Linked DNA regions of Undibacterium sp. KW1. The protein of the gene in region 1 interacts with the protein of each later gene in a pairwise test. Links are inferred from orthologs where the notes say so. Each region holds a gene or a part of one and is shown on either strand. Other genes may lie near its edges.

Region 1 (7,974 bases):
AAACAGGCCCGCTGCGATCATGAAGCCTACCGGTGCGCCCAGTTGCCCCAGCATCGCATACCAGCCACGCTTGTTTTCGGGTGCGTTCAAGGCCAGCAAGGAAGGCAGACCATCCCAGGAGCCACCCAGCGCCAGCCCCTGCCCTATGCGTAACAAGGACAACAAGACGATGGAAGTTACACCCAGATGCGAATAGGTTGGCAGGAACGCAATGCCAGCAGTAGATACACCCAATAAAACCAGAGCAATGGTGAGCTTGGCTTCACGTCCGAGTCGCTTCTGGATTTCCATAAAAGCTACTGTGCCAAACGGACGTGCCAGAAAAGCAAATGAAAAGATCACGAAGGCATACAGTGTGCCTTCCAGCCTTTGTTCAAATGGAAAGAAAACCTGGGGGAAAACCAGTACTGAAGCCAGTGCATAGACAAAAAAGTCAAAATATTCCGAGGCCCGTCCTATGACGACGCCGATGGCGATTTCGCCGGGTGCAATGGAGGAATGATCGGAATGACTGTTTTTGATATTCCTGATTGCAGTATCTGCCATGGAGCTGGAGGGCAGTTCATTTTCATTGGTGCTGATGCTGGCCATGATGGTCCCTCAAATTGTCTCAAAATTTATAGTCTGGCTCCTGTGCGATCTTCATTTCTGATGCTTATTTGAAAACTAGGACAAAACGTCCAATCGCCAAGGCCTTTTTGTAAAGGTACATTAGCACAAATTTCTATAATCATTGACCTATCTCAATATGATTCCCTCATTTGCACGACGCGGATTTGCTGTTTTTTCTGCAATTTTGTTGGCGGGTTGCAACACGGTGGTAATGAATCCCTCAGGTGATATCGCCGCTCAGCAAAGCCATCTGATATGGGTATCCACCCTTTTGATGTTACTGATCATCGTACCGGTGATCTTTTTGACCATACTATTTGCCTGGCGTTACAGAAAAAATAACACCTCAGCAAAGTATGAACCCGACTGGGATCATTCCACCCAGCTTGAACTCGTGATCTGGGGTGCGCCGCTGCTGATCATCATCGCCCTGGGCATGATCACCTGGATCAGCACGCATACGCTGGACCCTTACCGCAAGCTGTCACGCCTGGACGAAAACCGCCCTCTTCCTGCTGACGCCAAGGTACTCAACGTTGAAGTTGTGGCTCTGGATTGGAAATGGCTGTTTATTTACCCTGACCTTGGCATTGCCACGGTCAATGAGTTGGCTGCACCAGTAGATGTGCCTGTGCGCTTCAAGATTACCGCATCGAATGTCATGAATTCCTTCTTCATCCCTGCACTGGCTGGTCAAATCTACGCCATGCCAGGCATGCAGACGACGCTCAATGCAGTGATTAACAAGCCGGGTGAATTCGATGGCTTTTCAGCCAACTATAGCGGAGCAGGTTTCTCTGACATGCGCTTCAAGTTTCATGGCATGAGTACGCAGAATTTTGAACAGTGGGTGCAGGCGGCCAAAGCCAAGACGCAGACGCTGGACCGCGCGACTTATCTGAAGCTGGAAAAACCGAGTGAGCGCGAGCCGGTGCGTCATTACGCCAGTGTTGATGCGGATTTGTATCATGCCATTTTGAATCGCTGCGTTGCCACAGGTGAAGTCTGCATGGACAAGATGATGATGAGCGACGCAAAGGCAAATGCCAGAGCCTATGCCGCATCTGACGCGAAAATGGATTTCAGCAATTTGTTCACGCAGCGCCTGGAACAGGATAACGCCGCCCGCACAGCACGCTTGTTGGCTTATCTGGACGCTGACATTTGTAAAGCATCCCCAGAAGCGTCCTCCAAAGCGTTCCCTGAAGTGCTCCCTCTTATCATTGGAAGTAAATGATGCAAGATCATATTGACTTGACCAAGCTCATCCTGGGCCGTCTCTCCTGGGATGCGATTCCCTTTCACGAACCTATTTTGCTGGCAACCTTCGCAGGTGTCGCACTTGGTGGCATTGCGCTGCTTGGGGCGCTGACCTACTTCCGCCTGTGGGGCATGTTGTGGCGCGACTGGTTCACCAGTATCGACCATAAAAAGATAGGCATCATGTATGTGATTTTTGCCATTGTCATGTTGCTGCGCGGCTTTGCTGACGCTCTCATGATGCGCTTGCAACAGGCAATTGCCTTTGGTGATACGGCAGGATTCCTGCCACCGCATCACTACGACCAGATTTTTACCGCGCATGGCGTGATCATGATTTTCTTCGTGGCCATGCCTCTGGTCACAGGCTTGATGAACTATGTGGTACCACTGCAAATCGGTGCACGCGACGTTGCCTTCCCTTTCCTGAACAATTTCAGTTTCTGGATGACCGCATTTGGCGGTGGCCTGGTGATGGTGTCCCTGTTCGTTGGTGAATTCGCCCGCACTGGCTGGCTCGCTTACCCACCGCTGTCCGGCATCATGTCCAGCCCGGACGTGGGTGTGGATTACTATATCTGGTCACTGCAGATTGCCGGTGTAGGTACTTTACTCTCAGGTATCAACCTGATCGCCACCATCATCAAAATGCGCGCGCCTGGCATGACGATGATGAAGATGCCAGTGTTTACCTGGACTGCGCTGTGCACCAACGTACTCATCGTTGCGGCTTTCCCTGTACTGACTGCAGTATTGGGCATGCTGTCACTAGATCGTATGTTTGGCACAAACTTCTTCACCAATGATCTGGGTGGCAACTCCATGATGTATGTGAACCTGATCTGGATCTGGGGTCACCCTGAGGTTTATATCCTGGTCCTGCCTGCGTTTGGTGTGTTCTCTGAAATCGTCTCTACCTTCTGTAGCAAGCGTTTGTTTGGTTATACCTCAATGGTGTATGCGACCGTGGTAATCACGATTTTGTCTTACCTGGTATGGCTGCATCACTTCTTCACGATGGGATCGGGAGCGAGTGTCAATTCCTTCTTCGGTATCACGACCATGATTATCTCTATCCCTACCGGGGCGAAGATATTCAACTGGTTGTTCACGATGTACCGTGGCCGTATCCGTTTTGAATTGCCAATGCTGTGGACTATAGGCTTCATGATCACTTTCGTTATTGGTGGCATGACAGGTGTCTTGCTGGCGGTCCCGCCTGCTGACTTTGTCCTGCACAACAGTCTGTTCCTGATTGCTCACTTCCATAACGTGATTATCGGTGGCGTTCTGTTCGGCATGTTTGCTGGTATCAACTACTGGTTCCCCAAGGCTTTTGGTTACAAGCTTGATGATTTCTGGGGCAAATGCTGCTTCTGGTTCTGGACTATCGGTTTCTATTTCGCCTTCATGCCTTTGTATGTACTGGGCCTGATGGGTGTGACCCGTCGCCTGAGCCATTTTGAAGACCCATCACTGCAAATCTGGTTCCAGATCGCCGCTTTCGGTGCCGTCCTGATTGCACTGGGTATTGCTTCCTTCATCATACAGTTGTATGTCAGCTTCAAGAATCGTGCATCACTGCGTGACTTCACTGGTGACCCATGGGGTGGCCGTACGCTGGAATGGTCTACCTCTTCTCCACCGGCAGACTACAACTTTGCGTTTACACCAAAAGTGTATGACAACGATGCCTGGGCTGATATGAAGAGCAAGCAATACCAAAGGCCAACAGACGGCTTTGTACCTATCCATATGCCCAAGAATACTGGTGCCGGCTTCATCATCGCCTTGCTGAGCGCAGCCTGTGGCTTCGCCCTGATCTGGCAGATGTGGTTGCCAGCGGTGCTGGGTTTTGTCGCCATGATGGCTGCCATCATCGTTCACACCTTTAATTACAAGCGCGATTACTACATCCCTGTTGCTGATGTTATCCGCACAGAAGAAGAACGCAGCCGTCTGGCAGGTGCCGCCCATGTCTAATACTGCAACTATCCCTAACGAGGGCACGAACTTGAATACCAGTGCAACTTCGCAGGCTCGCACTTTTGCCAGCAGCGATTTCTATGTCAAGGAACACCATCCGGAAAACGGCACCCTGCTCGGCTTCTGGCTTTACCTGATGAGCGATTGCCTGATCTTCGCCTGTCTGTTTGCTACCTACGCGGTATTGGGCCGCAACTATGCAGGTGGTCCTACCGGTGCAGAATTGTTTGACCTGCCGCTGGTAGCCGTGAATACCTCCCTGCTGTTGCTGTCCTCTATCACGTATGGCTTTGCCATGCTGGAAATGCAGCGCAAGCGTGTGAAAGCTACCTTGATCTGGCTGGCTATTACCGGTTTGCTGGGAGCAGGTTTTATCAGTCTGGAACTGTATGAATTTGCCCACCTGATACACGAAGGTGCGGGCCCACAACGCAGTGGCTTTCTGACCTCCTTCTTTGCACTGGTAGGCACGCACGGCCTGCACGTGACTTTCGGTATTATCTGGCTGATTACCCTGATGTTCCAGATAGGCCGCCATGGCCTCACGCCTGAGAACGGCAGGAGACTGATGTGCCTATCGATGTTCTGGCATTTCCTGGACGTGATCTGGATCGGTGTATTTACCTTTGTTTATTTGATGGGAGTCTTGCCATGAGTGCACACCAAGAACACACGGCGCATGGCCACGATCATCACGATGATCATCATGAGCACACGCACGCCAGTCATGGCAGTCTGAAAGACTATGCAACAGGATTTATTCTGGCAGTGATTTTGACTGCGATACCCTTCTGGCTGGTCATGGGCAAAGTCATGAACAAATCGAGCACCACAGGCATAGTCCTGCTGGTATTTGCCGCGATACAGATCGTCGTGCACATGGTGTATTTCCTGCACATGAACAGCAAATCTGAAGGTGGCTGGACCATGCTGGCCCTGCTGTTTACCGGCATGCTGGTATTTATCATGATGAGCGGATCGCTATGGGTCATGTATCACCTGAATCACAATATGATGCCCGGCATGATGCATGAAACAGAAACAAAACCGCAATCGATCAATGCCGCCCCCATGTCCAAACCTGCTGCGGACAATATGAAGTCCATGCCATCCATGCAATGAAAAAGCAGGAACAAGGAGTTGCCGGGAAAGTGGCTGACCTGACACCAAAGACAGGTCAGCCTCCCTCATCTCCCCGTCACTCCCGCTTATTCAGACTGAGCTTCACGGCCTGCATGGCAGTCATCTTTGCAGGCTTCATTTCGCTGGGTACATGGCAGGTACTGCGCCTTCAATGGAAGCTCGATTTGATAGAGCGGGTTGAACAGCGCGTACACGCAGAGCCAGTCCCCATTCCCGGTTTTTCACTATGGCCACACATTAATGCCAGTGCGGACGAGTACCGCCATGTGCAGGTCAGTGGCGTTTTTCTGTATGAGAAAACCATACTGGCGCAAGCCACGACAGAATTGGGAGGTGGCTTTTGGGTCATGACGCCGCTGGCGACAGCAGATGGCGCTACGATACTGATCAACCGTGGTTTTATCCCGGAAAAAATGGCTGCGTCTTACCGGACATTTTCAGAGAAAGATCGCCTCATCACAACTGCTGCTGGCACCATACAGGTCACCGGCCTGTTGCGCATGACTGAGCCGGGTGGCGGCTTTTTAAGGAAAAACGATCCCGCTGGCAAGCGCTGGTATTCGCGCGATGTGAACGCCATTGCGGTAGCAACCGGTTTGACCAGTCCAGCCCCTTTCTTTATCGACGCCGATGCAAACCAGGCCAGCAGCAAGCCCAATGCTCAGCAAAATGAAGCCTCAGCCAACGCCCCTGTCGCGGGGCTGACCGTGATTCATTTCCACAATAACCATTTGATTTATGCCGTCGTCTGGTTCTTGCTGGCAGCCATGACGGCAGCAGCCTGGTCATATGTCATGCGGGACAGAAAAAATACCGACGCCGCCAAGACAGGGAATACCGCATAACCAGGCTGGAATTGCAAATTTAATATACCGCCCATGATCTGTTAGCATGCACTAAAAAGCACAATAACGGGACATGGCAAGCATGATAAGAAAAATACTTCCTCATAGTATCGGGCAAGGCATAGTGGCAAAAACAGCAACAAAAACACCAGAAAACCAGTCTGCTATTGCAATAGCCTACGAAAACTCGGCAGGCCACAAGAACATGTTGCAGCTTATACAGTTGCGCTGGCTTGCCGTGTTTGGTCAGTTATCGACCATATTGATCGTCATGTTTGGCTTTGGCATACAATTGCCTCTGGTTAAAATGCTGGCCGTGCTGATCTGCCTGATAGGCTTTAATATTGCCAGCCATTTACGCTGGCACGAGCGTGTGTATGTGACCAATGGCGAACTTGTTTTTGCCTTGCTGATCGATGTATTCAGCCTGACGGCACAGCTGTATTTCGGTGGCGGCACATCGAATCCCTTTGCTTTTCTGTATCTGTTGCAAGTGATTTTAAGTGCGGTTTTGCTGGAAGCCTGGTCCACCTGGATTATCGTCGTCATCACCAGTGCCTGCCTGGCCGGACTATCGCTGTTTTCTGAACCCTTATCTCTGCCGCCTGGTGAAAACGGCGGGCTATCGCGCCTGTATGTTGCTGGCTATATTATTTGCTTCATGCTCAATGCGGCCCTGCTGGTTTTCTTTATCACCCGCATAGGCCGCAACCTGCATGCACGGGATGTACAACTGGCAGACCTGCACCAGCGCGCCGTGGAAGAAGATCATATCGTGCGCATGGGCCTGCTGGCTTCGGGTGCAGCGCATGAACTGGGTACACCACTGGCAACGCTGTCTGTCATCCTCGGTGACTGGCGGCGCATGCCTGAGTTCAGGAAAAACCCCGAGTTGCTGGACGAGATCAGCGAAATGGAAACCCAGTTGCAGCGCTGTAAAAGCATAGTCAGTGGCATCTTGCTGTCCGCCGGAGAAGCCCGTGGCGAATCGGCAGTCAAAACCACCATCAACAGCTTCCTGAATGATCTGACCACGGAATTTACCTCGACCCGTACTATCGTCTCTTTTGGTTTCGATAACCAGATTCAGGATGATATTCCCATCGTCTTTGATACTGCCTTGAAGCAGATGGTCTGCAATGTACTTGATAATGCCCTGGAAGCTTCGCCAGACTGGCTGAGCATGGAAGCCAGACGTCAGGGCGATGACTTGATATTGACAGTCGTTGACCGCGGGCCTGGTTTTGATCCGGCGATTTTGTCACGCATAGGAGAGCCGTATCAATCGACCAAGGGCCGCCCCGGCAGCGGACTGGGATTATTCTTTGTCGTCAATGTAGCACGCAAACTGGGTGGTCAATTCACGGCATCGAACCGCGGAGATGGCGGTGCCATCGTACAATTAAGTCTGCCACTGTCGGCGATCATGCTTTAGGAAGCGCTGATCAAGCAGATTTGTCCCGGTAAGAAAATTAATAAAGACTTTACAATGTCACAAGAGCTGGAATAGTTTGCATAGCCGCTCTGCTCCACCTCATTGAAATACAGCTTTAACTTCAGGAATTGTTTCACTATGCCAGAAAATCGTCTGCTACTCATTATTGAGGACGATACTGCTTTTGCCCGTACACTGGGCCGCTCGTTTGAGCGGCGCGGCTATACCGTCCTGCACGCGAGCAGCAAGGAAGATGCTGAAAAATTATTATCAGATCATACGCCCGCTTATGCTGTGGTTGATCTGAAATTGAATGGGCATTCATCCGGCCTGGCCTGCGTGCAGCTTTTGCACCAGCACAATCCTGACATGCTGATCGTCGTGCTCACAGGATTTGCCAGCATTGCGACTGCGGTGGAAGCGGTCAAACTAGGGGCTTGCCAATATCTATCCAAACCGTCCAACACTGATGATATTGAAGCAGCCTTCGGACATATCGCTGGCACGGCAGATGTAGAGATCACGAATCGCTCGACTTCCATCAAGAACCTGGAGTGGGAAAGAATCCACGAAGTACTGGCCGAAACCGACTTCAATATATCAGAAACTGCGCGCAGGCTAGGTATGCACAGACGCACTCTGGCGCGTAAGCTCGAAAAGCAAAGAATTAAATAGCTTGCCTATTCACCATTT
Region 2 (4,289 bases), 1.9 Mb from region 1 along the record:
AGGGCTTGTTGTTCTGAATCGGCTTTTTCACGAGCATCTTGTACCGCCTGTTTTTCGATCTCCAGGCGCTCTTTGGCCAGCTTGGCAGCCCGTTGCTCTTCAGCGACACGCTGGCGGGCATTGTCTGCAGCTTCCTGCTCAGCCAGACGACGTTGGCGGGCTTCTTCTGCCAATGCGGCTTCAGCAGCTTGTCTTGCCCGCGCTTGCAGGTCAGCTTGCTGTTCGTTTTCTATGCGCGTCATGGCAGTTGATTGCAGTTCGCGCTCTGCGCGTATGCGTGACTCGGTCACCATGCGGATTTTGTCCTCTGCTTCACGACGGGCTTGGGCAGTCGCGGCAGCAATCTTTTCTGCCTGTTCGCGTTTGTTGGCAGCAATGCGCAAGTCTTCTTCCGACTGCATGCGCAACTGTATGGCTTCTGCTGCTTTTCTTTCAGACTCCATTCTGGCCTGGGCAATTGCCTCTTGACCTTGCTCCAAGGCAACGCGCGCCAATGCATCTTCACGGGCGCGCAATTCCACTGGGGCGCGGTTGATGGCATATTCCAGCGCCATGGCTTCTGCCTGGTCGCGTTCTTTGCTGATTTGCAGGGATTCGCTGCGGACTTTGGCCAGCATTTCTGCAGTTTCACGGGCTTCGCGGTCGCGTTTTTCACGTTCGCGTGCCAGTTCAGTAATACGGGCATCAGCGCGGGCGCGTTCTTCTGCCTGTTGGCGTGCAGATTGGGATGCGGCAAAGCGTTCTGCAGCCCAGTTGCGGGCATTGGCGGTTTGCGTTGCGAGTTTTTCTGCTTCTGCATGGGCTTGAGAAGCCAGTTCTGACTCAGCTTTGAACTGATGCTCGGCTTTTTCTATGGCTTGTTGTTCGAGTTTGGCACGCTGTTCTGATTGTTCACGGGCCCGTGACTCTATCAGTGCGCGTTCTTGCAGATTCCTGGTTTCTTCGGCGGTGGCAGCTATTCTGGCTTCACTGGCGGCGCGTGACTGGCGTTCTGCCATCAGTTTTGCCTGCGCGCCGGCGATAGCTTCTTGTTCCAATGCCAGTTTGCGCTGAGCCAGTTCGGCGGATTCTGCTTCTGCCTGCGCCCTGGTTTCTGCCAGCGCCCTGGCTTGGGATTCTGCTTTCAGCCTTGTTTCCGCTGCTACGGTGGCCCTGGCTTCTGCCTCTACCCGTGCGATGGCTTCACGAATACCTTTCACATCGATGCGGGTATTGGACTCAATTGCCTCTTCTGGTGGCAAATAATTGTCCTTGCGGTCGCCATGGCGATCGAGGGAGTAATCTCCCAGAGATAATTTATTTAACAACGCCTGATTGCTGTCCATTTCTGCACTCCTGATCTGATAGTCGTTCACCGTCATCGCGGGCCCTGCCATGCCGGAACTTCTTATACTGGATTATCAATCAAGAAAAATTTGACGATGGCTGGAGCAGAAGTGGAAAAACACCTCAATTCCTGATTTATCCGTTTCCCTTAATGCTGGCTGGGACGTAAAATAGCGGTCAACTCAACATTGCCGGAGAATTACCTTGAACGAACTCGTTACCGAAATCAGACACCCACTGGTGCAACACAAACTGACGCTGATGCGCAGCAAAGACACGCCGACGGATAATTTCCGCCGTCTGTTGCGTGAAATCAGCCAGATGCTGGCGTATGAAGTCACCCGTGACCTGCCTATTGAACTGGTCAAGATCGAAACGCCGATTACCACCATTGATGCACCAACCATCAGTGGCAAGAAGTTGTGCGTGATCTCAGTCTTGCGCGCTGGCAATGGTATTTTGGATGGCATGCTGGATTTGCTGCCAAATGCGCGCGTAGGCCATATCGGTCTGTACCGTGACCCAGAAACACTGGAACCGGTCGAGTATTACTTCAAAGTGCCAGAAGATATCGCAGACCGCCTGGTGATCGTGGTTGACCCCATGCTGGCAACTGGCAACTCAGCCGCTGCCGCCATTTCCCGCCTGAAACTGCGTGGCGCGACGACGATCAAGTTCGTGTGCCTGCTGGCTGCCCCGGAAGGTATCAAGGTCATGAATGCGGCCCATCCTGATGTACCTATCGTGACTGCTTCAATTGATGACCATCTCAATGAACATGGTTATATCGTGCCTGGCCTGGGCGATGCCGGGGACCGTTTGTTTGGTACAAAATAATCGTTTTATATCAATCGCTTATAGTTTTTGAAGAGTTTCACTGATGACGACTACTGCCCGCTTCGTACCTGAGTCTAAATTGCCCGAAGTGGGCACCACCATCTTTTCAGTGATGTCTGCCCTGGCAGCAGAGAAAAAAGCGGTCAATCTTGGTCAGGGCTTCCCTGACTTTAGCTGCGACCCTGCTCTGCCTGCCCTGGTAGCACAGGCCATGACGGATAATTACAATCAATATCCGCCCATGCCAGGCATGCCGCAGTTGCGCGAGCAAATAGCCACCAAGATCAAGAACATCTATGGTCATGCTTATGATGTGAATACTGAAATCACCGTCACTGCTGGCGCGACCCAGGGTATTTTGACGATCTTGCTGGCCTGCGTACATGCAGGTGATGAAGTCATTGTCATAGAACCTGCGTATGACAGCTATGTATCCAGTATCAAGCTAGCAGGCGGTGTGCCGGTGTTTGTCAGTATGGAATTGGGGACAAATGGCTATGCCATCCCCTGGGAAAAAGTAAAAGCCAGCATCACTGACAAGACCCGTTTGCTGATGCTGAATTCACCGCATAACCCTACCGGGTCGGTACTAAGTGTGGATGATATCGCCGCTTTGAGCGATATCGTGCGTGATACCAGGGTATTGATTGCATCCGACGAGGTATATGAGCACATGGTGTTTGATGGTCAGCGCCACGAATCGCTGTCGCGCTACCCTGAGCTGGCAGAGCGCAGCTTTATCATTTCCAGCTTTGGTAAGACGTATCATGTGACAGGCTGGAAAGTTGGCTATGTAACGGCACCGGCAGCACTGATGGCAGAGTTCCGCAAGGTCCATCAATACAATGTCTTTACCGTCAATACACCTATGCAGGTGGGATTGGCGCAGTATATGAGCAAGCCTGCCCCGTATCTGGAGCTATCGGACTTTTATCAAGAGAAACGTGACCTGTTCAGGGCTGGCCTGGCCAATTCACGCTTGCGCTTGCTGCCATGTGCTGGCACTTATTTCCAGTCTGTTGATTATTCAGCAGTTTCCGACATGACTGAACTGGAATTTGCCCGCTGGCTGACGACTGAGATTGGTGTGGCAGCCATCCCGGTTTCTGCTTTTTATCAGCAAGGCAAGGAATCTGGCATCGTGCGTTTTTGCTTTGCCAAGCAGGATACTACCCTGCAAGACGCCTTGCAGCGCCTGCAAAGCATTTAATACCTGAGCAAATACTCAGGTCTTTGCCTTATCTTCTGACATATTCTTCAGCAGGGACCATACCATCCCGCCCAATAATAATAAACCAACACCTAATGCCGCCCATAACCAGGGTTTGTGCTCTTTGGCGGGTGTCTTCTCAGCGACTGGTTTGACCACAGGCTGAGGTGCGACATAGTCGGCAATTTCCACACTGGCGATATCGGCCTGCACTGGCTTACTCAAATCCATTTTGGGAATGAGCGTTGTCAAAGGTATTGCAGCCCCCTCTTTGTTCTCCATTCCCCATTCGAGTTGGTAAGGCGGTTTGCCGCGCGCCAGAAAAACCAGCCTGCGCGGTAAGCTGGCGATCTGTATCTCAGGCAGGGTTTTGCGCAACTTGCTGAATGGGCTATCGGTTCGCAAGCGCAAAGTCTTATAACTGGCACCATCCAAGAGCAAATCAGGTGACTTCACTTCACCATTCTGCAGATTGATTTTATAAACCATGCTGTCATTCAACCAGACTTGTTGATCTACTACCTGCACTTCAGCATTACGCTTCTGATTCCTTAAGACATGCAGAGGATATAGCGGACTATGTCTGTGATGATAAGAGGACACCGGCGCAGTTGTCGTCGTCACCTGCGCCAGCACTGTGATATGTAACAGGGTGTTAGGCTCGCTCACCAGCAAACGCAGGCTGTCTATGGGCGTGTTGTCCGGGATGGAATAATCACAATAATTTGCACCACAAGCCCTCACCGGAATTGGCTTACTCCATTGCAAAATCGGTGGTGTATAGACTTCTTGCTGGCTGTCTATGATAACGCTGTCCAGCCAGGGTGCATCTGCAGGATTATTCCAGCGCAGGCGCAAATACTGCGCACTGACATGGTGTAGCCTGATGCCAAGATTCTGCAACATGGAACCCTGA

The links. Proteins that work in one complex are often made in the same cells at the same time.
Region 2: the proteins of cyoB (region 1) and UNDKW_RS13545 interact in binary tests that used the Escherichia coli proteins (3 or more experiments, as listed by UniProt). The link is inferred for Undibacterium sp. KW1 from one-to-one orthologs.

What each region holds. Positions count from the first base shown.
Region 1 is NZ_AP018439.1:1,094,162-1,102,135, reverse strand. What follows is about bases 1,353-4,351. They hold cyoB (cytochrome o ubiquinol oxidase subunit I), read left to right. Parts: upstream 1,353-1,848; coding sequence 1,849-3,855; downstream 3,856-4,351. Other genes in these bases: cyoC (cytochrome o ubiquinol oxidase subunit III), read left to right, coding at 3,848-4,351; cyoA (ubiquinol oxidase subunit II), read left to right, coding at 1,353-1,849. In the rest of the region: UNDKW_RS04990 (MFS transporter), read right to left, coding at 1-546; more of cyoA, read left to right, coding at 749-1,352; more of cyoC, read left to right, coding at 4,352-4,513; cyoD (cytochrome o ubiquinol oxidase subunit IV), read left to right, coding at 4,510-4,980; UNDKW_RS04965 (SURF1 family protein), read left to right, coding at 4,977-5,846; UNDKW_RS04960 (ATP-binding protein), read left to right, coding at 5,929-7,281; UNDKW_RS04955 (response regulator transcription factor), read left to right, coding at 7,420-7,956. UniProt on the Escherichia coli protein: Cytochrome bo(3) ubiquinol oxidase is the terminal enzyme in the aerobic respiratory chain of E.coli that predominates when cells are grown at high aeration.
Region 2 is NZ_AP018439.1:3,008,533-3,012,821, forward strand. What follows is about bases 1,355-4,289. They hold UNDKW_RS13545 (pyridoxal phosphate-dependent aminotransferase), read left to right. Parts: upstream 1,355-2,206; coding sequence 2,207-3,373; downstream 3,374-4,289. Other genes in these bases: upp (uracil phosphoribosyltransferase), read left to right, coding at 1,531-2,163; UNDKW_RS13550 (DUF3999 family protein), read right to left, coding at 3,389-4,289. Outside these bases: UNDKW_RS13535 (hypothetical protein), read right to left, coding at 1-1,325. UniProt on the Escherichia coli protein: Shows aminotransferase activity with methionine and histidine as substrates, and to a lesser extent also with phenylalanine.